3 regions of the Methylobacterium sp. ME121 genome follow, and region 3 is predicted to be linked to each of the others. Evidence: predicted binding sites of a transcription regulator. Region 3 holds the regulator's gene; each other region holds the start of a gene.
The links. The regulator LexA, encoded in region 3, represses DNA repair genes until DNA is damaged. The targets are predictions, from matches to a motif close to TGTTCNNNNTGTGTTCNG.

Region 1 (6,406 bases), on a different contig from region 3:
CGGGCCCGGCGGCGGGAGCCCGTCACAGGGCCAGCCCGAGCTGGAGCGGCGCCTCGGGCGCGTCCTGCGCGAAGCCCGACAGCGACACCCCGATCAGCCGCGCGCTGCGCCGCAGGGGGAACAGGCCGGCCAGCAGGTCGAGGCCGATCCGCTCCAGCCCTGCCCGGTCGGCGACGGGGACGGGCAGCGACCGCGCCCGGGTGACCTGGGCGAAATCCGAGAACTTGAGCTTCAGGGTCACGGTCCGGGCGCGCATGCCCTTGGCGTCGGCCGCGGCCCAGACCTTGTCGAACAGCGGCGCCAGCCGGGCGGCCAGGACCTCGAAGGCGGCGGTGTCGTCCGAGAAGGTGGTCTCCGCGCCGATCGACTTGCGCACCCGGTGGGCGCGGACCGGCCGCTCGTCGATCCCGCGGGCGACCGCGTGGTAGTAGGCGCCCGCGGAGCCGAAGGTCTCGCGCAGGCGCTCCGGCGTCCAGGCGCGCAGGTCCGCCCCGGTCTCGATCCCGAGCCGCTTCATCTTCGCCTCGGTGACCGGGCCGACGCCGTGGAACCGGCCGATCGGCAGCGCGGCCACGAAGTCCGGCCCCATGGCGGGGGTGATGACGAATAGGGCGTTCGGCTTCCTGTGGTCGGACGCCACCTTGGCGAGGAACTTGTTGTACGAGACCCCGGCCGAGGCCACGAGCCCGGTGCGCTCTAGGATCTCGGCCCGGATCGCCTTCGCCACGGCCGTCGCGGTCGGGAGGCCCAGGAGATTCTCGGTGACGTCGAGATAGGCCTCGTCGAGGGCCACCGGCTCGATGACGGCCGTGTGCCGGGCGAAGACCGCGCGGATCTCCTCCGAGACCGCCCGGTAGACCTCGAAGCGCGGCTTCACGAACAGCAGGTCCGGGCACAGCCGCCGCGCGGTGGCCGACGGCATGGCCGAGCGGACGCCGAACCGGCGCGCCTCGTAGCTCGCCGCCGCCACCACGCCGCGCTCCCGCGAGCCGCCCACCGCCAGGGGTTTGCCGCGCAGGGACGGGTCGTCGCGCTGCTCCACGGAGGCGTAGAACGCGTCCATGTCGATGTGGATGATTTTTCGGAGCGCGACCTCCGGATCCATCGCCGCCTCGGAGATCCGCCGCTGGTTCCCGCTCTGTTCTAAAGATCGCGGCGGCCCTGCGGGGTCAAGCTGCGCCGGGCGGGGCGTCAACAGGGATATCCCACCCACGCCCCCATCCCGAGGTGCGAGCGGAGCGAGCCTCGAAGGAGGGCTCCGGGGATCGCGCGGCCGGCTGGAGCCCTCCTCCGAGGCCTCCGCAGCGCTCGGCGCCTCAGGATGAGGGCACGGTTCGGATCGTCGCCACGGCGCGCCGCCTCAGGCGACGCTGCCGTAGAGGTCGTACGCCTCGGCCCGGTCGATCTTCACGGTGACGATGTCGCCGACCCGCACCGGGCGCCGGAAGGCGGCGTGGACGGTGCCGTCGATCTCCGGCGCGTCGGCCTTGGACCGGCCCCGCGCGACCCCGCCCTCGACGGAATCGACGATGACCGGCAGCCGCTTGCCGACCTTGGCCCGCTGCAGCCGCAGCGCGATCCCGTTCTGCGTCTCCATGAACCGGCGCTTGCGCTCGGCCTTCACCGCCGGCGGCACGGGGTCGCCCAGCGCGTTGGCGGTGGCGCCCGCCACCGGCTCGTACTCGAAGCAGCCGACCCGATCGAGCTTGGCCTCCTGCAGCCAGGCCAGCAGTTCCTCGAACTCGGCCTCGGTCTCGCCGGGGAAGCCGACGATGAAGGTCGAGCGGATCGCGAGATCCGGGCAGGTCTGCCGCCAGCTGCGGATCCGGTCGAGCTGGCGCTCCTGATTGCCGGGGCGGCGCATGCGCTTGAGCACCGACGGGCTCGCGTGCTGGAGCGGCATGTCGAGGTAGGGGAGCACCTTGCCCTCGGCCATCAGGGGGATGACCTCGTCCACGTGCGGGTAGGGGTAGACGTAGTGCAGCCGCACCCAGGCCCCGAGCTCGCCGAGCTCCCGGGTCAGGTCGTAGAACTTCGCGCGGACCTGCCGGTCGCGCCACGGGCTCTCACTGTAGCGGATATCGACGCCGTAGGCGCTGGTGTCCTGGCTGACGACCAGCAGCTCCTTCACGCCGGCCTTCACCAGTTTCTCCGCTTCCCGCAGCACGTCGGCGGCCGGGCGGCTGACGAGGTTCCCGCGCAGGGACGGGATGATGCAGAAGCTGCAGCGATTGCTGCACCCCTCCGAGATCTTCAGGTAGGCGTAGTGGCGCGGGGTGAGCTTGATCCCCTGCGGCGGCACGAGGTCGAGGAACGGGTCGTGGGCCGGCGGCACCGCCTCGTGGACGGCCGCCACCACCGACTCGTAGGCCTGGGGCCCGGTCACCGCCAGGAGGTCGGGGTACTTCTCGCGGATCTCCTCCGGCTGCGCGCCCATGCAGCCGGTGACGATCACCCGGCCGTTCTCCGCCATGGCCTCGCCGATCGCCGAGAGCGACTCCGCCTTGGCCGAGTCGAGGAAGCCGCAGGTGTTGACGATCACCACGTCGGCGCCGTCGTGCCGGCGGGCCAGCTCGTAACCCTCGGCGCGAAGGTGGGTGAGGATCCGCTCGGAATCGACCAGCGCCTTGGGGCAGCCCAGCGAGACGAACGAGATTTTCGGGGCGGCGCCGGGAGCGGGGCCGCGGGGGGCGGGCGTGGCGGTCATGGCATTCGGGTCGGACAGTCCGGCGGGGCGATCGGCCGCCCGGCGCGCGGGACCAGGAATTCGGGGTCGCGCTCCTATACAGGCTCCGGCGCCTCCGCGCGAGGCCGGCCGCCGCAGGGGTGACCAGCCCCGCGCGCGAGCCTGGGCCCAAACGCGGATCCTGTCATGACAGCAAAGCTTTGCGGCGGGCTTCTCAGACCCCACATCAGGACGGGACAGCGCGGCCCTGCGCCCCGGACACGGCCCGCCCGCGCGAGGCGGCGGGGCCTGCGTGGAACTGCCGCTTCCCCCGCGGCATCGCCTGTGCGACGGCAGCGGACGACGCACAGCCCGAGGATAACGGCCCCGAACCCGGTCATGTGGACCCGAGAGATCCCCTTCATCGATCCCGTCGCGGCGGCGGCCCGGCTGCGCGCCCTGCCCGGGCTCGCCTTCCTCGACAGCGCCATGCGGCACGACCCGCTGGGGCGGCACTCGATCGTGGCCGCCGACCCGTTCGCGCGGTTCCGCTACCGCGACGGGCGCGCGACCCTCGACGGGCGACCGGTGGCGGGCGGCCCGATGGCGGCGCTCCGGGCCTGCCTCGAACCCTACCGGCTCGAGCCCGGGCCGGAACCGTTCCCCGGCGGGGCGATCGGGTACCTGGCCTACGACCTCGGCGCGGCGCTGGAGCGGGTGGCGGCGCCGGCCCGGCGGGCGGGGCTCACCGACGACATCGCGCTGAACCTCTACGACACGGCCCTGGTCGTCGACCACGCCGCCGGCACGGCCCGGCTGGTCGCCACGGGTTTCCCGGAGACCGCGCCGGACGCGCGGCGGGCCCGCGCGGAGGCGCGGCTCGCCGGCTTCGCCGACCTGCTCGGCGGCGCGGAGCCGCCGGTCCCGGCCGCAGCCCGGCCGGCCCAACCGCTCGCGTGGCGCTCGAACTTCGACCGCCAAAGCTATGAAGAGGCTGTCGAAAAAGTCCGCGCATACATCCGCGCCGGCGACATCTACCAGGCCAATATCGCCCAGCGCTTCGTCGCCGACCTGCCGGCCGGCTTCGACCCGTTCGCCCTCTACCGGCGGCTGCGCGAGACCAATCCGGCGACCTTCGGGGCCTACCTGGAACAGGAGGGCCTGACCGTGGCCTCGTCATCGCCGGAGCGGTTCATCCGCCTCGACGGCCGGCACGTGGAGACGCGCCCGATCAAGGGCACCGCCCGCCGCCTCGACGACCCGGTGGCCGACCGGGCGGCGGCCGAGGCGCTGCAGGCCAGCGTCAAGGAGCGGGCCGAGAACGTCATGATCGTCGACCTGCTGCGCAACGACCTGTCGCGGGTCTGCGCGCCGGGCAGCGTCGCCGTGCCGACCCTGTGCGGGCTGGAGACCTACGCCAACGTCCACCATCTGGTGTCGGTGGTGACCGGAGACCTCCGCGACGGGCTCGACGCCCTCGACCTCCTGGAAGGGACCTTCCCGGGCGGCTCGATCACGGGCGCCCCGAAGATCCGCGCCATGGACATCATCACCGAGATCGAGGGCGACGCGCGGGAACTCTACTGCGGCGCCATCGGCCGGATCGGCTTCGACGGGGCGCTCGACACGTCGATCGCGATCCGCACCGTGTTCATGGACGCGCACCAGGCGGTCCTGCAGGCCGGGGGCGGGGTGACCCTGCTGTCGGAGCCGGGCCCGGAATACGACGAGACCCTGGCCAAGGCCGCCCGCGTCTTCGAGGCCTTCGCATGATCCTCGTCCTCGACAATTACGACTCGTTCGTCTTCAACGTCGTCCGCTACCTGGAGGAGCTCGGCGAGACGGTCCGGGTCGTGCGCAACGACGCGCTGGACGTCCCCGGCATCCGGGCGCTCGAACCGGAGGCCCTGGTGGTCTCGCCCGGGCCCTGCACCCCCGCGGAGGCCGGGATCTCCCTGCCGGCGATCCGGGAGCTGTCGGGCGCGGTGCCGATCCTCGGCGTCTGCCTCGGCCACCAGGCGATCGGCGCGGCCTTCGGCGGCACGGTCGCGCGGGCGCAGCGGCCCCTGCACGGGCAGATGACGCCGATCGACCACGCGGGCCAGCGCCTGTTCGCCGGGCTGCCGGCGCCGATGCCGGTGGGACGCTACCACTCGCTGGTGGTCACCCCCGGCCCCGACATGGCGCGGCACCTCTCGGTCGACGCCGTCTCGCAGGAGGGGGAGGTGATGGCGCTGTCGCACCGGACCCACCCGACCTACGGCATCCAGTTCCACCCGGAATCGGTCCTGACCGAGGGTGGCCACGCCCTGTTCGCCAATTTCCTGGGACTGGCCCGCGCGTGGCGGCAGAGACCGGAGGGGCGCCGCGATGCTGTGGCGTGACGGGGCGCTTCTCCCCGGGACGACCGCGCCGCTGGACCACACCGACCGCGGCCTGACGCTCGGCGACGGCCTGTTCGACACCGCGCTGGCGCTCGGCGGCCGCGTGGCCTTCGAGGACGCCCACATCGCCCGGCTCGTGGCCTCCGCCGACACGCTCGGGATCCCGGCCGACGCCGAGCGCATCCGTGGGGCCATGCGGGCGCTGGCCGGGCAGGGGGAGCGGCTCGCGATCCGCACCACCCTCACCCGCGGCTCCGGCCCGCGGGGACTGAAGCCGCCGGACGCCCCGAACCCGACGCTCTTCGCCACCGCGGCCGTGAGCACCAGGGCCGCGTCCTTCGCGCCCCTGCGCCTCTGGCCGACCGCCATCGCCCGCAACGACACCTCCCCCGCCAGCCGCCTGAAGACGCTGGGCTATGGCGACGCGGTGCTGGCCGCCCGGGAGGCCGCCGCCGCGGGCTGCGACGAGGCGCTGTTCCGCAACACGCGGGGGCGCGTCGCCTGCGCGGGCACCGGCAACCTGTTCGCCCTGCTCGGCACCACCCTGGTCACGCCGCCGCTCGGAGACGGCGTGCTCGCCGGCATCGTGCGGGCGGAGGTGCTGGGCCTCGCCGCCGGATGCGGGCTGCGGGCCGAGGAACGGTCGCTCGGCCTGCCCGATCTCCTCGGCGCAGAGGCCGTGTTCCTGACCAATTCCCTGCGGCTCCTGGCCCCCGTGACGGCCATCGGCGACACCGCCCTGGCCAGTGACGGCCACCCGGCGGTGGGCCGCCTCAAGGCGGCCTTGCGCGCCCGCGTCGCCCAATCCTGCGGCGTCACGGAGGACGCTGTCGCGTGACCGAGCAGGCGATCGAGACCGGGCGGCGCCGGCTGCGCTACGGGCTCGCGGCGATCTACCTGTTCATCGGCGCGGTCCACCTCGTGGCGACCGACGCGATGCTGCCGCTGATGCCCGACTGGGTGCCGCAGCCGCGACTCGTCATCCTGGCGACCGGCCTGTGCGAGATCGCCGGGGCGATCGGCCTCCTGACGGGCCGGTTCCGCCGGGCGGCCGCGATCGGCCTCGCCCTCTACGCGGTCTGCGTCTACCCGGCGAACCTCAAGCACGCCTTCGACCACGTCCACGTCGACGGCATCCCGGATTCCTGGTGGTATCACGGGCCGCGCCTCGCCTTTCAGCCGGTCTTCGTCTGGGCGGCGCTCTGGGCCGGCGGCCTGATCGACTGGCCGTTCGGCGGGGGCCGCGGATCCGGACAGGGCGCGGCCGGGACCTCCCGCGATCCGGCGCGGCCGCTGGCGGCTCCGGGACCGGACGCGCCGGCAACCATCCGGGAACCTTGATCACAGGATCCCGGGA
Region 2 (6,406 bases), on a different contig from region 3:
TCGGGCCGCCTGCGCACCACCCTGGGAGAGCATTACGGGCGGATCGACGCCGCGAATCTCCGGCGCGCCCACGGCCTGATCGAGAGCGGGCGCGCCAGGGGCAAGATCGTGCTCGAAGGCTTCTCGGAGTGAGCACGCGATGACGGAGGCGGCGGGGACCGGGATCTTCGACGTGGCGGCACTGGCGGCGGCGCTGCCCGACAGCGCCGGGACCCTCCTGGTCGACACCTACCTGACCGACCGGGAGGCCGCGAGCGCCCGGGTGTTCCGGGTCTACCGGCCGACGCCGCCGCACTACCACGCCACCTGCGACGAGTACCTCTACTGCCTCTCGGGCCGGGGCACCTTCTGGATGCGCGATCCCGCCGCGGTGACCGCGTTCGGCCCCGGCCAGCTCCTGTTCTTCGAGAAGGGCACGGTCCACGCGATGCCGGCGCTCGAGCCCGGGGACCCGGTGGTGTTCCTGTCGATCGACACGCCCCGCCGGGCGCCGACCGACATCATCTTCGTGAACCCGGAGGACGGGACGCCGGCCAGCTTCATGGCGCGCAACGCGGAGGGTTGAGGTCAGACCCGCAGGGAGCGCCCGGCCGCCGCCACGCCGACGAGCAGGGCCGCCACGATCAGGAGCGCCGCGGGGAGGCCGAGCGCCTGCGCGGCGAAGCCGATCAGGGCCGGGCCCGCCAGCACCCCGGCATAGCCCAGCGTCGTCACCGCCGGCACCGCCACGCGCGCGGCCATCGCCCTCTGGCGGCCGGCCGCCGTGAACAGGACCGGGACGATGTTGGCGCAGCCCGCCCCGACCAGCGCGTAGCCGGCGAGTGCCGCCTCCCAGGCCGGGACGAGGACCGAGAGCGCGAGGCCGACGGCCGCCAGCAGGCCGCCGAGGACGACCACGCTCCGGCGCCCGAGCCGGGCCACGACCCGGTCGCCCGCGAGCCGGCCGACCGTCATCGTCACCGAGAAGGCCGCGTAGCCGAGCGCCGCCCAGGCCGGATCGAGCCCCCGCTGCTGGATCAGGAAGACCGCGCTCCAGTCGAGGGCCGAGCCCTCGGTGAGGAACACCACGAAGCAGAGCAGGCCCAGGACCAGCACCGGGCCGCGGGGCAGCGCGAAGGCGGGGCCGCCGCGCGTCCCTCCCCTGTCCGGCGGCAGGATGCCGGGCCAGGCGGCGGCGAACAGGGCCGCGATGCCGGCGGTCAGGAGCAGCACGCTCCAGCCCGCGCCGAGGCCCGCCGCCAGCAGGCCGCTGGCGATCAGCGCCCCCAGGATGCAGCCGAGGCTGTAGAGGCCGTGGAAGCCCGACATCATCGGGTGCCCGCTCCGGCGCTCCACCGCGACCGCCTGCAGGTTCATGACGCAGTCCACCGCCCCCATCCCGGCCCCGAACAGCAGCAGCCCCAGGGTGAGCGTCACGAGCCCCGAGGCCGCGGCCAGCACCGGGAGGGCGAGGCCGAGGGCCAGCGTGCCGGCGAGCAGGACCGGCCGGAAGCCGAGCCGCGCGGCCGCCACCCCGGCGCTCGGCATCGCCAGGATCGAGCCGATGCCGAAGGTGAGGAGCAGCAGGCCGAGCCCCGCCGCGTCGAGGCCAGCGCGGTCCTTCACCAGCGGCACCAGCGGCGCCCAGGTGGCGTTGGCGATGCCGACGATCAGGAACAGCAGCCGCGTGGACAGCCTCTGCCGGGCCGCGGCCCGGTCGTCGGCCCCCGGGATGGCGACCGGATCGGTCAGGTCGAGTGCTGGCATCGATGCCTGTCGGGACTTGGATCTGTGGGCGGGATTGGGCGATGTGGATCTCAACTCCCGCGGTGCAACACCGAAGGTGGGCCAAGGTTTGGCGAATCGAGATCCGGCGAACTCGGGGCCGCCGGACTCCGATCGCGGCCGTTGGCTGCACGTCGTCGCCCGCGCAAGCGACGGGGCCCGGCGCGCGGCTCGTCAGCGTGGCGCCATCCGGATTGCTTGCGCTGCGCGCAAAGACGGCTGCGCGTTCACCGAGCGGTTGCCGACGTACGCGTTTCGTTCTAGCAAGGGCGGCGCATGACGGGCCTGCGTCCCGCCGGCCGCATCTTGCCGTGAGCCCCCGCGGGCTCGACATGAGGCCGGTGCGGCGGCTGGCCCGCGCGCGAATCCGACTCTGACCGCGTCGACGCCTCGAAAGACCGCCGCCCTCATGGCCAAAGCCCAAGCTGGAAGTCGTGTCGCAAGCCGCGCCGGCGCCGCCAAAGCCGCTCCCAAGGCGCCCCTCAAGGCAGCCTCGACGAAGGCAGGCTCAACGAAGGCGGCCCTGCCCAGACAGGCCCGCGCGAAGGGCGAAGCGCCCGCGGCCCGGACCGAGGCCGCCATCGACGCCAGGCTGGAGGCCCTGTTCGACGCCGCGCCGGCCCCCGTCGAGGACCGGCGGGTGATCGCGATCCGCGGCGCCCGGGAGCACAATCTCAAGAACGTCGACCTGACCATCCCCCGGGACAAGCTCGTGGTGTTCACCGGGCTCTCGGGCTCGGGCAAGTCGTCGCTCGCCTTCGACACGATCTACGCCGAGGGGCAGCGCCGCTACGTCGAGTCGCTCTCGGCCTACGCTCGCCAGTTCCTGGAGATGATGTCGAAGCCCGACGTCGACCAGATCGACGGGCTGTCGCCGGCCATCTCCATCGAGCAGAAGACCACCTCCAAGAATCCCCGCTCCACCGTGGGGACGGTCACCGAGATCTACGACTACATGCGCCTGCTCTGGGCGCGGGTCGGCATCCCCTACTCGCCGGCCACCGGCCTGCCGATCGAGAGCCAGACCGTCCAGCAGATGGTCGACCGCGTGCTGGAGCTGCCGGAGAAGACCCGGCTCTACCTGCTCGCGCCGGTGGTCCGCGGGCGGAAAGGCGAGTACCGCAAGGAAATCGCCGAGTACCAGAAGAAGGGCTTCCAGCGTCTGCGTGTGAACGGCGAGTACTACGCCATCGACGACGTGCCCAAGCTCGACAAGAAGTTCAAGCACGACATCGACGTGGTGGTCGACCGGATCGTGGTCCGCGCCGATATCGGCTCGCGCCTCGCCGAATCCTTCGAGACGGCGCTGGAGCTCGCCGACGGCGTCGCCGAGATCGTGTTCGCCGACGCCCCCGAGGGCGAGGCGCCCCGGACCATCACCTTCTCGTCGCGGTTCGCCTGCCCGGTCTCGGGCTTCACCATCGCGGAGATCGAGCCGCGTCTGTTCTCGTTCAACAATCCGTTCGGCGCCTGCCCGACCTGCAGCGGCATCGGCCACGAGATGCGGATCGATCCCGAGCTGGTGATCTCCGACCCGGCCCTGAGCCTGAAGCGCGGCGCGGTCGGCCCCTGGGCGAAGTCGACCTCGCCCTATTACGGCCAGACCCTGGAGGCGCTGGCCGAGCATTTCGGCTTCAAGACGGGCCTCCCCTGGCAGAGCCTGTCGGAGACCGCCCGCGCCATCGTGCTCTACGGCTCGGGCAAGCAGTCGATCCGCTTCGCCTACGACGACGGGTTGCGCAAGTACACGGTCAACAAGCCGTTCGAGGGCGTGATCCCGAACCTGGAGCGCCGCTACAAGGAGAGCGACTCGGACGCCGTCCGGGAGGAGATCGGGCGCTTCATGAGCGAGACGCCCTGCGCCGCCTGCGGCGGCAAGCGGCTGAAGCCCGAGGCGCTCGCCGTGAAGGTCGCCATGGCGGACATCGCCGACGTCACGGCCCTCTCGGTGAGCGAGGCGCACCGCTGGTTCTCGGAGCTGCCGGAGAAGCTGACCGCCAAGCAGAACGAGATCGCGGTCCGGATCCTGAAAGAGATCCGCGACCGGCTGACCTTCCTGGTGGATGTCGGCCTGGAATACCTGACGCTCGCCCGCGGCTCCGGCTCGCTCTCGGGCGGCGAGAGCCAGCGCATCCGGCTCGCCTCGCAGATCGGCTCGGGGCTGACCGGCGTGCTCTACGTGCTGGACGAGCCCTCGATCGGCCTGCACCAGCGCGACAACGAGCGGCTGCTCGGCACGCTCAAGCGCCTGCGCGACCTCGGCAACTCGGTGATCGTGGTCGAGCACGACGAGGACGCGATCCTGCAGGCCGATTACGTGGTCGATGTCGGGCCGGGCGCCGGCATCCACGGCGGCGAGATCATCGCGCAGGGGACGCCCGCCGAGGTGCTGGCGAATCCCGCCTCGCTCACCGCCAAGTATCTCACCGGCGCGATGTCCGTGCGCACCCCGACCGCGCGCCGCAAGGGCCGGAAGGGCAAGCTCGGGCTGTTCGGCGCAAGGGGCAACAATCTGAAGGACGTGGATGTCGAGATCCCGCTCGGCACCTTCACCTGCATCACCGGCGTGTCCGGGGGCGGCAAGTCGACCCTGGTGATCGACACGCTCTACAAGGCGGTGGCGAAGAAGCTGAACGGCGCCCTGGAGCACCCGGCGCCCTACGGGCGGCTGGAGGGGCTGGAGCACCTCGACAAGGTCATCGACATCGACCAGTCGCCGATCGGGCGCACCCCGCGCTCGAACCCCGCGACCTATATCGGCGCCTTCACGCCGATCCGCGACTGGTTCGCGGGCCTGCCCGAGGCCAAGGCGCGCGGCTACCAGCCCGGCCGCTTCTCGTTCAACGTCAAGGGCGGGCGCTGCGAGGCCTGCTCGGGCGACGGCGTCATCAAGATCGAGATGCACTTCCTGCCGGACGTCTACGTCACCTGCGACGTCTGCAAGGGCAAGCGCTACGACCGCGAGACCCTGGAGGTGAAGTACCGGGGCAAGTCGATCGCCGACGTGCTCGATTCCACCGTCGAGGAGGCGGCCGAGCTGTTCAAGGCGGTGCCGGCGATCCGCGACAAGCTCGAGACCCTGAAGCGGGTCGGCCTGCACTACGTCCATGTCGGCCAGCAGGCCACCACCCTGTCGGGGGGCGAGGCGCAGCGGGTGAAGCTCTCCAAGGAGCTGTCGAAGCGCGCCACCGGCCGCACGCTCTACATCCTCGACGAGCCGACCACCGGCCTGCACTTCCACGACGTCGCCAAGCTTATGGAGGTCCTCCACGAGCTGGTCGACCAGGGCAACACGGTGGTGGTGATTGAGCACAACCTCGAAGTGATCAAGACCGCCGACTGGGTGATCGACATGGGCCCCGAGGGCGGCGACGGCGGCGGCCGGGTGGTGGCCCAGGGGACGCCCGAGGCGATCGCGCGCGCGACCGCGAGCCATACCGGCCGGTTCCTGCGCGAGGTGCTGGAGCGGCGCCCCGCCTCACCGGCGAGCCGCGGTCGCGCCGCGGAGTAGCGCGGCGGACCGTCCCGCTCGGCGGCCGTCTCGGCTGGCCCGCCCCGCCGGCCGATCCCGGCGCGGCAGTTTCTGCCGGGTGCGGTCCGGAACCTGCCCGAGCGGGCGGTGATTCGAGCCGCGGGGCGCCGGTCCGAACCGGTTGCCGGCCGGTCCGGCGCCGGATTCCGGACGCCGCGTCCGGACCGGCCGCCTGCCCGATCGCCGCCCCGACCTTGCCGGATTCTCCCGCCGCCCGGCCCGACAACAGCTTGACCGTTCAACGATATTTTGCCGGACCCCGCGTTCGAGCAGGGTCTGTGGACAGTGTTGCATCGCCGCAAAAATGCGGCTTTTGCGCACCGGTTCGGCTGGTTGTGGCGTTTCGGCGAGCATTCCACTGTCTTTCCGCAGGTCTCTGTAGAATAGTCGCAGACGTTGAGACGGGCAGGCTCCGTGGGGGCGCTCGGCAGGTCCGAAGCCGGCAGCCGCGATAGGCGAGCAGACCGGCAGGGAAGTGCCGAATGCGGGACGGACGCCGTGTGACCTTGGGAAGGAATGAGAAAATGATGAAGAACTGGCTCGCGGCCGGCACGGTCGCGCTCACGGTCGGCATGACCTCGACGATCGCGCAGGCGCAGACCACCACGGTTCCCGGCGAGCAGGTCGGCCTCGCGGTCGGCGCGCCGCTGCCGGAAGGCCTCTACGCCATCAACACGTTCACCTACCGCCGCACCGACGGCCGGAACGATCCCGACACGGCCGTCAACATCCCGGTCCTGGTCTGGTCGACCCCGTTCGTGCCGTTCGGCGGCCGCGTCGAGCTGCTCGTGGCGCCCCCGACCGTGTTCGCCTTCACCCGCAACCCGGCGGGCGTGCGCAACAAGGACATCTCGATCAACGTCGGCACCTTCGTCGGCGGCATCTGGGCCTTCGACCTCGGCAACAACTTCGGCGTCAGCTTGCTCGGCGGCGCCTACCTGAACGACCTGAACGGCGACCGCGGCTCGATCATCACGCCGACCGGCGCGACGGCCACCCCGGTCCTGCCGCAGCTCTCCTCCAACACCTACCGCTTCGGCATCGCCGGCAGCTACACCGGTGACGGCTGGAACCTGACCGCCAACCTGACCGCCAACATCTACGACTCGC
Region 3 (6,406 bases):
CTGCCGCGCCTGAAGCCGAAGGAATTCTACGACCTCGTGGTGCAGGTCGCGATCGTGCGCCCCGGCCCGATCCAGGGCGACATGGTCCACCCCTACCTGCGGCGGCGCTCCGGGATCGACCCGGTGGAGTACCCGGCCCCGCACCCGCACCACGGCCCGGCCGACGAGCTGAAGGAGGTCCTGCAGAAGACCTACGGGGTGCCGCTGTTCCAGGAGCACGCCATGCAGATCGCCATCACGGCGGCGGGCTTCACCCCGGCCGAGGCCGACGGGTTGCGCCGTGCCATGGCGACCTTCCGCCATGTCGGCTCGATCGGCGGGTTCGCGGACAAGTTCGTGGGCGGCATGACCCGCCGGGGCTACCCGAAGGACTTCGCCGAGCGCTGCTTCGCGCAGATCCGCGGCTTCTCCACCTACGGCTTCCCGGAGAGCCACGCGGCGAGCTTCGCGCTCCTCGTCTACGCCTCGGCCTGGATGAAGTGCCGCCACCCCGACGTCTTCCTGGCGGCGATCCTCAACGCCCAGCCCATGGGCTTCTACCAGCCGGCCCAGCTGGTGCGCGACGCCCGCGCCCACGGCGTCGAGGTGCGCGGCGTCTGCGTCAACGCCAGCGACTGGGACTGCACCCTGGAGCCGGGCGGGAATCCGGCCTTGCACGCCGTGCGGATCGGCCTGCGCGCGGTGCGCGGCCTGCCCGAGGCCGCCATGCGCCGGCTCGTGCGGCTGCGCGCCAACGGCTACGCCAGCATCGAGGGCCTGCAGGCGTCCCTCGCCCTGCCCCGCAACGCCCTGGAGCGCCTGGCCGAGGCGGACGCGTTCCGCTCGCTCGGCCTCGACCGGCGCGCCGCCCTCTGGATGGTCCGCACCCTGGAGGGGACCTCGGCCCGCAAGGCCGCCCGAGCCGATCCGAGCGAGCGCCGGGCCCATCTGCTGGACGCGCCGCTGCCGCTCTTCGCCTGGCACGCCGATGACGGCCTGTTCCGGCACGAGCCGGCTGTGGACCTGCCGGCCCTGGCCCCGTCCGAGGCGGTGGCCGAGGATTATTCCGCCACCGGCCTGTCCCTGCAGGGGCATCCGGTCGCCTTCTTCCGGGGGCGGCTCGCCCGGATCGGCGCGATCCCGGTCCGGGCCCATCTCGATCCGGCCCTGCCCCAGGGCGCGCGGGTCACGGTGGCGGGCCTCGTGCTGATCCGACAGCGGCCGGGCACCGCCAAGGGCGTGGTCTTCCTGACCCTGGAGGACGAGACCGGTATCGCCAACGTGATCGTCTGGAAGGCGGTGTTCGAGGCCAACCGCCGGGCCGCCATGCAGGCCCGGTTCCTCGCCGTGCGCGGCCGGATCCAGCGGGCGGACGGGGTGGTCCACCTCGTGGCGGAGGGGTTCCGCGACCTCACCGCCTCCTTACGCGACCTGCGCGAGGCCGGCATGAGGCTGCCGCCCGAGAACACGGATTTCGGCGTGCCCCCGGACCGGCGCGTGTACCGCAGCCGGGATTTCCACTGAGGCGCGCCCCTCGACAGGCCCCGCGCCGGGCGTAGAGTGCGGCGATGTCGAGCTTCGCCGTTCCGCGCCTCCTCCTCGCCGCCTGCGCGGCCCTGCCCCTCCTGGCGGAGGCCGCCCGGGCCGACAGCTGCGACGACCTCACCCGCCAGATCGCCGGCGCGATCGGCGGCCGGGTCGGCAAGCGCGCCGGCCCCAGCATCGACATCCGCGTGGCCGGCCCGATCAAGTTCGACGTCACCTGCCGGGCCGAGCCGATCGTGCAGGCGACCTCCGCCGAGCCGGCCCCCTCGGCGGCCTTCTTCCGCGACCTGTCGGTGGCCTCCGAGATCCTCGTCGGCGAGCCGGCCGCGACCGTCGAGCCGATCATCGCCAACGCCTACCGGACCGCGCTGGCGGAGCGGCGCAAGTCGTTCATCCAGCAGAACGGCTGGTCGGCCTCCTGCTACACCGACCCGGGCAGCAGCACGGTGCGCACCCTCTGCTCGGTGGGGCGCATCCCGCCGGGCTGAGGCTTACCTGAGCCGGCGGGATGCGGTCCGCGCGGCCGATCAGTACTCGATCACGCCGTCGAGCGCGTAGTGCTTCACGGTCTTCCGGTTGGCGATCAGCTCGTCCACCGTCGGCTCGCCCTTGAGGGCGCGGGCGATGGCGAGCTTCGTCGCCTCGTAGTTCGTCCGGTAGAGGTCCTTCTGGTCGAGGTTGTCGTCCTCCGCGCAGCGGGGATCGAGCCAGATCATGATGATCATGCACAGCTCGTCGAGCCCGTCCTTGGGCAGGATGCCCTCGATGATGCAGTCCACGATCGCGTCGCCGGTGGCGGCCTGGACCACGCCGCCGAGGAGTTCGACGTACTCGGCCGTGTGGATCGTGGCCTTGGTGGTCATCATCGTGGCCGGGCGCACCAACTGGTTGAGGTCGCGCACCACGAACATCCGCGTGTGGCCCTGGACCTGCCCCATCATCGACGCGAAGGCCTGACCCACCGGGCCGCGCACCGAGCCGATCAGCACCTCCGGCATGGCGTCGGTGTACTGGCCCTCGGCCGCCAGCACCGTGGCCTCGCCCGCGCGGAACCAGATCTCTTGCATGTTCGAACTCCACCTGATCGGAGCCCGCGGGAGACATCATCGGGGGCCCTGCGTCAATCGCGTCAGAGCAGGCCCACCCCGTCCAGGACGCCGACCATCGCGAAGGCGACGGTGAGGCCCGACACCGTGTAGACCAGCCACTTGTAGGCGCCCGCCACGCGCTGTCCCTCGGGCAGGGCCCGGGTGGCCAGGAGAATCAGCAGGCCGAGCGCCAGGGGAAGGAGCAGCGCGTTCATCACCTCCACGGCGATGTTGAGCGCCACGAGGTTCGGCACGAGCTGCACGGCGCCCGCCCCCGCCGCGACGGCGAGCGCGAAGGCGCCGTAGAAGGCCGGCGCCTCCCGGGGGGACTGCTCCAGGGAGTGGGGCCGGCCGGTCACGTCGCCGAACCCCCAGGCCAGCGCCAGGGCCACGACGTTGAGCGCCACGAAGGCCGCCGCGACGATGCCCACCCCGAACACCACCTGTCCGAGCCACGGCCCGAGGGCCGGCGTGAAGGCGCCCGCGAGGTCGCCGACGGTCTCCAGCCCCTTCGCGCTGCCCTGCCCGGCCTTGCCGATCGTGGCGGCGGCGGCGACGAGGATCGCGCCCATCACGCATTGCGAGATCACCGCGCCCACGAGCGTGTCGAGCCGCGAGCGCCGCGCGTGCTCCCAGCCCAGGCCCTTATCGACGATCGCCGACTGCTGGTAGAAGATCATCCACGGCATGATCACCGCGCCGATATTGGCGGCGATCAGCACCCGGAACTGACCGTCGCCCAGCGGCATGTGCCCGAAGGAGGCGACGATCTCGGACACGTTCGGCCGCGCCGCGGCGGCGAGCCCGACGAAGACCAGCTCGAACAGTCCGACCACGATCGCCACGACCTCCACGCGCCGGTAGCTCCCGGTGAGGACGAGCCCGAGGAGCAGGCAGGCCGGCAGGCCGAGGCTCACGAGCCGCGGCACCCCGAACAGGTCCCCGATGCCGGCGATGCCGGAGAATTCCGTGACGATGGCGCCGAGGCCGGCGACCACGAGGCCGCCGTACGAGATCCAGGCCCAGACCGGCCCGTACCGCTCCCGGATCAGCGCGCCGTGGCCGCGCCCGGTGGCGGTCCCGAGCCGCACCGTCAGCTCCTGGACGACGTACAGGATCGGCACCAGCAGGATCTGCAGGAGCAGCAGCGCGTAGCCCCAGCGCGCCCCGCTCTGGGCCGCCGTGATGAGGCTTCCGACATCGGTATCGGCCAGCATCACCACGAGTCCGGGGCCCGCGGCCTTGAGGTAAGCGGACAGGCGAGGCAGGGAAGCGCTGGGCACGGCTCGGGAACAGTCCCGCGCACGGGCGGTTCCGGCGGGCGCCTGCGGCGTTTTCCCGGGGCAGGCGGGAGGAGCGTGAGATGGCGGAGAGCACGGATCGGGGCTCCGGCTGGAGCCTGCAGGCGAGCGCCGTGCCCGACGGGGTGCGCCTGGAACTCGCCCTCGCCGACCTCGGCGGCGCGCCGGTGACCGCCGCGATCGTGCTCGACCGGGCCGAGGCCCGGGCCTTCGCCCGCGCCCTGCTCGCCGCCGCCGGGGACGCGGCTGAGCGGACCTTCCCGAAGCCGGGCGCCTGACGGCGCGCCGCCGGCCGGTCAGCGCACCCCGAGGCCGGGGTTGCGGCCCGGCAGGCGGGGGACCACCGTGCCGCGCTTCTCGATCGGCGCGTCGCACGCGTAGGCGAACTCGGTCTTCAGCGGATCGAACACGGTCTCGCCGGTGATCCGGCAATCCTCGCGCACGGTCTCGTCGAGATAGGCCCGGGCGGCGGTGCGGAAGCGCTTCACCCGGGTGGCGTCCGGCTCCGGATCGATCCGGACCTCGCTCAGATTGCAGCCGGTGTACTCGCGCAGGGCGTTGGAGACGATCAGCATCCGGCGCAGCTGCCGGTTGTCGTAGACCTCGTAGGGCTCCTTGCAGCCGATCGTCACGACCTGGGGGGTGAGCGCCACGTAGTTCCGCGAGATGTAGGAGAACCCGGTGGTGCAGCCGGCGAGGCCGAGGGCGGCGAGGCCGAGGGGCAGCAGAGCCGCGGGTCGTCGCATCCTCGTCATTCCAAGAGGGTCCCAGCCCGCGCCCCGGATCCGCCGCCTGCCCGGCGGGGCACCGCGGTGCATTGAAACGGCTCCGCTTGCGCCGTCAATGCGTTTCTCCGCCTTGTCCCGCGGGCGCGCCGCAGCGCGCCGAGCGTGGCGGTGCCGCTCTTGCGGAACACTTGCGGAACGTTTAACCTGTTCGTGATTTGTTTCGGAGACCGTCACGTGGCGGTCCGCCAAGCCGCGAGTCCCCCGTCGATGCTCACGCGCAAGCAGCTGGACCTCCTGCGATTCATCCAGAGCCGGATGCAGGAATGCGGCGTCCCGCCGTCGTTCGACGAGATGAAGGATGCCCTCGACCTCAAGTCGAAATCCGGCATCCACCGGCTGATCACGGCGCTGGAGGAGCGCGGCTTTCTCCGGCGCCTGCCGAATCGGGCGCGCGCCATCGAGGTGATCCGCATCCCCGAGAGCCTGACGCAGGCCGCGCCGGCGCCCCAGACCCCCGCCGAGCCGCGCCGCTTCACGCCGAGCGTGGTCGAGGGCGGCAAGTCCAAGCAGCCGCCGGCCCCGGCGAGCACGCGGATGATCGACGAGTCCGGCCGGGCCATCTCGATCCCCGTCATGGGCCGGATCGCGGCCGGTACGCCCGTCTCGGCGATCCAGAACCAGAGCCACGCCATCACCCTGTCGCCGGACTTCGTGGCCGGCGGCGAGCACTACGCCCTCGAGGTGCGCGGCGACTCGATGGTCGAGGCCGGGATCCTGGACGGCGACCTCGTGGTCATCCGCAAGCAGGACACCGCCAATACCGGCGACATCATCGTGGCGCTGATCGACGACGAGGAGGCGACGCTCAAGCGCCTGCGCCGCCGCGGCTCCTCGATCGCCCTGGAGGCCGCCAACCCGGCCTACGAGACCCGCGTGCTCGGGCCCGACCGGGTCCGGATCCAGGGCCGCCTCGTCAGCCTCGTCCGCCGCTACTGAAGCGGCTCGGCCGGCGCGTCGCCGGGAGCGAGGTCTCCGCCCGGCGCGGCGGCCCCGTCCTCCGCGGCGCGGTCGCCCGGCTCCGCGGTGACCGGCCGCGGCGGTCCCGGATCGCGTCCCGGATCGCGTCCCGGGGCCGGCCGCCAGGGCACGGCGCGCCCGTCGTCCCGGGCGAAGCGCGCGGCGAAGCCGTCGCCGTCGGTCCGGAGGGCCACGGCGCCGCGGGCGGCGAGGACTTGCCGATCGATCACCAGGGGGCCCGTGCAGGTCGGCGGCGCCGCGAGGAAGGTGATCAGCACCGCGGCGCGGGCGCAATCCTCCGGGAAGGCCCGCCTGTCCCGGACGAGGGCGACCGCCCGCCCGTCCGGCAGCCGGGCGGTGCAGCCGAGCCGGTCGCAGCGCCCGCTGCCCGACCGGACGATGAGCGCCGCGGGCCGCCGCCCGTCACCGTCCGCCTTCAGCCACTGCTCGAGGACGAAGCCGGAGGGGCTTCCGAGGGCCGCGAGCCGCCCGTCCGGACCCCGCACCGCCGCTCCCGCGCCCTGCCGGTCGACGTAGAGGTCGTAGCGGTCGGGCCGGGCCGCGAGGACGAGGCCGAGCAGGACCGGCGGCACGGCGAGCCAGCGCAGGCGGGAGGCCGGCAGCGTCGCCAGCAGCAGGCCCGCGGTCAGCAGGGTCAGCGCTGCGGCGCCGAAGGCCGGCAGCACCAGGCTCGCCCGCTCGAACCCGGCGATCCAGTCCGAGATCGCCAGCATGCCGGCCACCGCCT

Region 1: a site for LexA is predicted at 1,129-1,146, ahead of dinB (DNA polymerase IV). Genes of this name have one in related genera too.
Region 2: a site for LexA is predicted at 2,010-2,027, ahead of uvrA (excinuclease ABC subunit UvrA). Genes of this name have one in related genera too.

What each region holds. Positions count from the first base shown of each region.
Region 1 covers NZ_BBUX01000065.1:8,934-15,339, forward strand. Annotated here, with positions in the region: gene dinB (DNA polymerase IV) at 23-1,105, opposite strand; gene rimO (30S ribosomal protein S12 methylthiotransferase RimO) at 1,361-2,707, opposite strand; gene pabB (aminodeoxychorismate synthase component I) at 3,065-4,438, shown strand; gene ME121_RS26460 (anthranilate synthase component II) at 4,435-5,049, shown strand; gene ME121_RS26465 (aminotransferase class IV) at 5,036-5,887, shown strand; gene ME121_RS26470 (DoxX family protein) at 5,920-6,390, shown strand.
Region 2 covers NZ_BBUX01000093.1:5,646-12,051, reverse strand. Annotated here, with positions in the region: gene ME121_RS29930 (zinc-binding alcohol dehydrogenase family protein) at 1-132, shown strand, start outside; gene ME121_RS29925 (cupin domain-containing protein) at 140-565, shown strand; gene ME121_RS29920 (MFS transporter) at 568-1,746, opposite strand; gene uvrA (excinuclease ABC subunit UvrA) at 2,174-5,275, shown strand; gene ME121_RS29910 (transporter) at 5,821-6,406, shown strand, end outside.
Region 3 covers NZ_BBUX01000010.1:45,822-52,227, forward strand. Annotated here, with positions in the region: gene ME121_RS09595 (error-prone DNA polymerase) at 1-1,503, shown strand, start outside; gene ME121_RS09600 (hypothetical protein) at 1,548-2,012, shown strand; gene fae (formaldehyde-activating enzyme) at 2,052-2,591, opposite strand; gene ME121_RS09610 (NRAMP family divalent metal transporter) at 2,654-3,895, opposite strand; gene ME121_RS09615 (hypothetical protein) at 3,976-4,191, shown strand; gene ME121_RS09620 (hypothetical protein) at 4,210-4,659, opposite strand; gene lexA (transcriptional repressor LexA) at 4,909-5,637, shown strand; partial or broken gene ME121_RS09630 (ComEC/Rec2 family competence protein) at 5,631-6,406, opposite strand, start outside.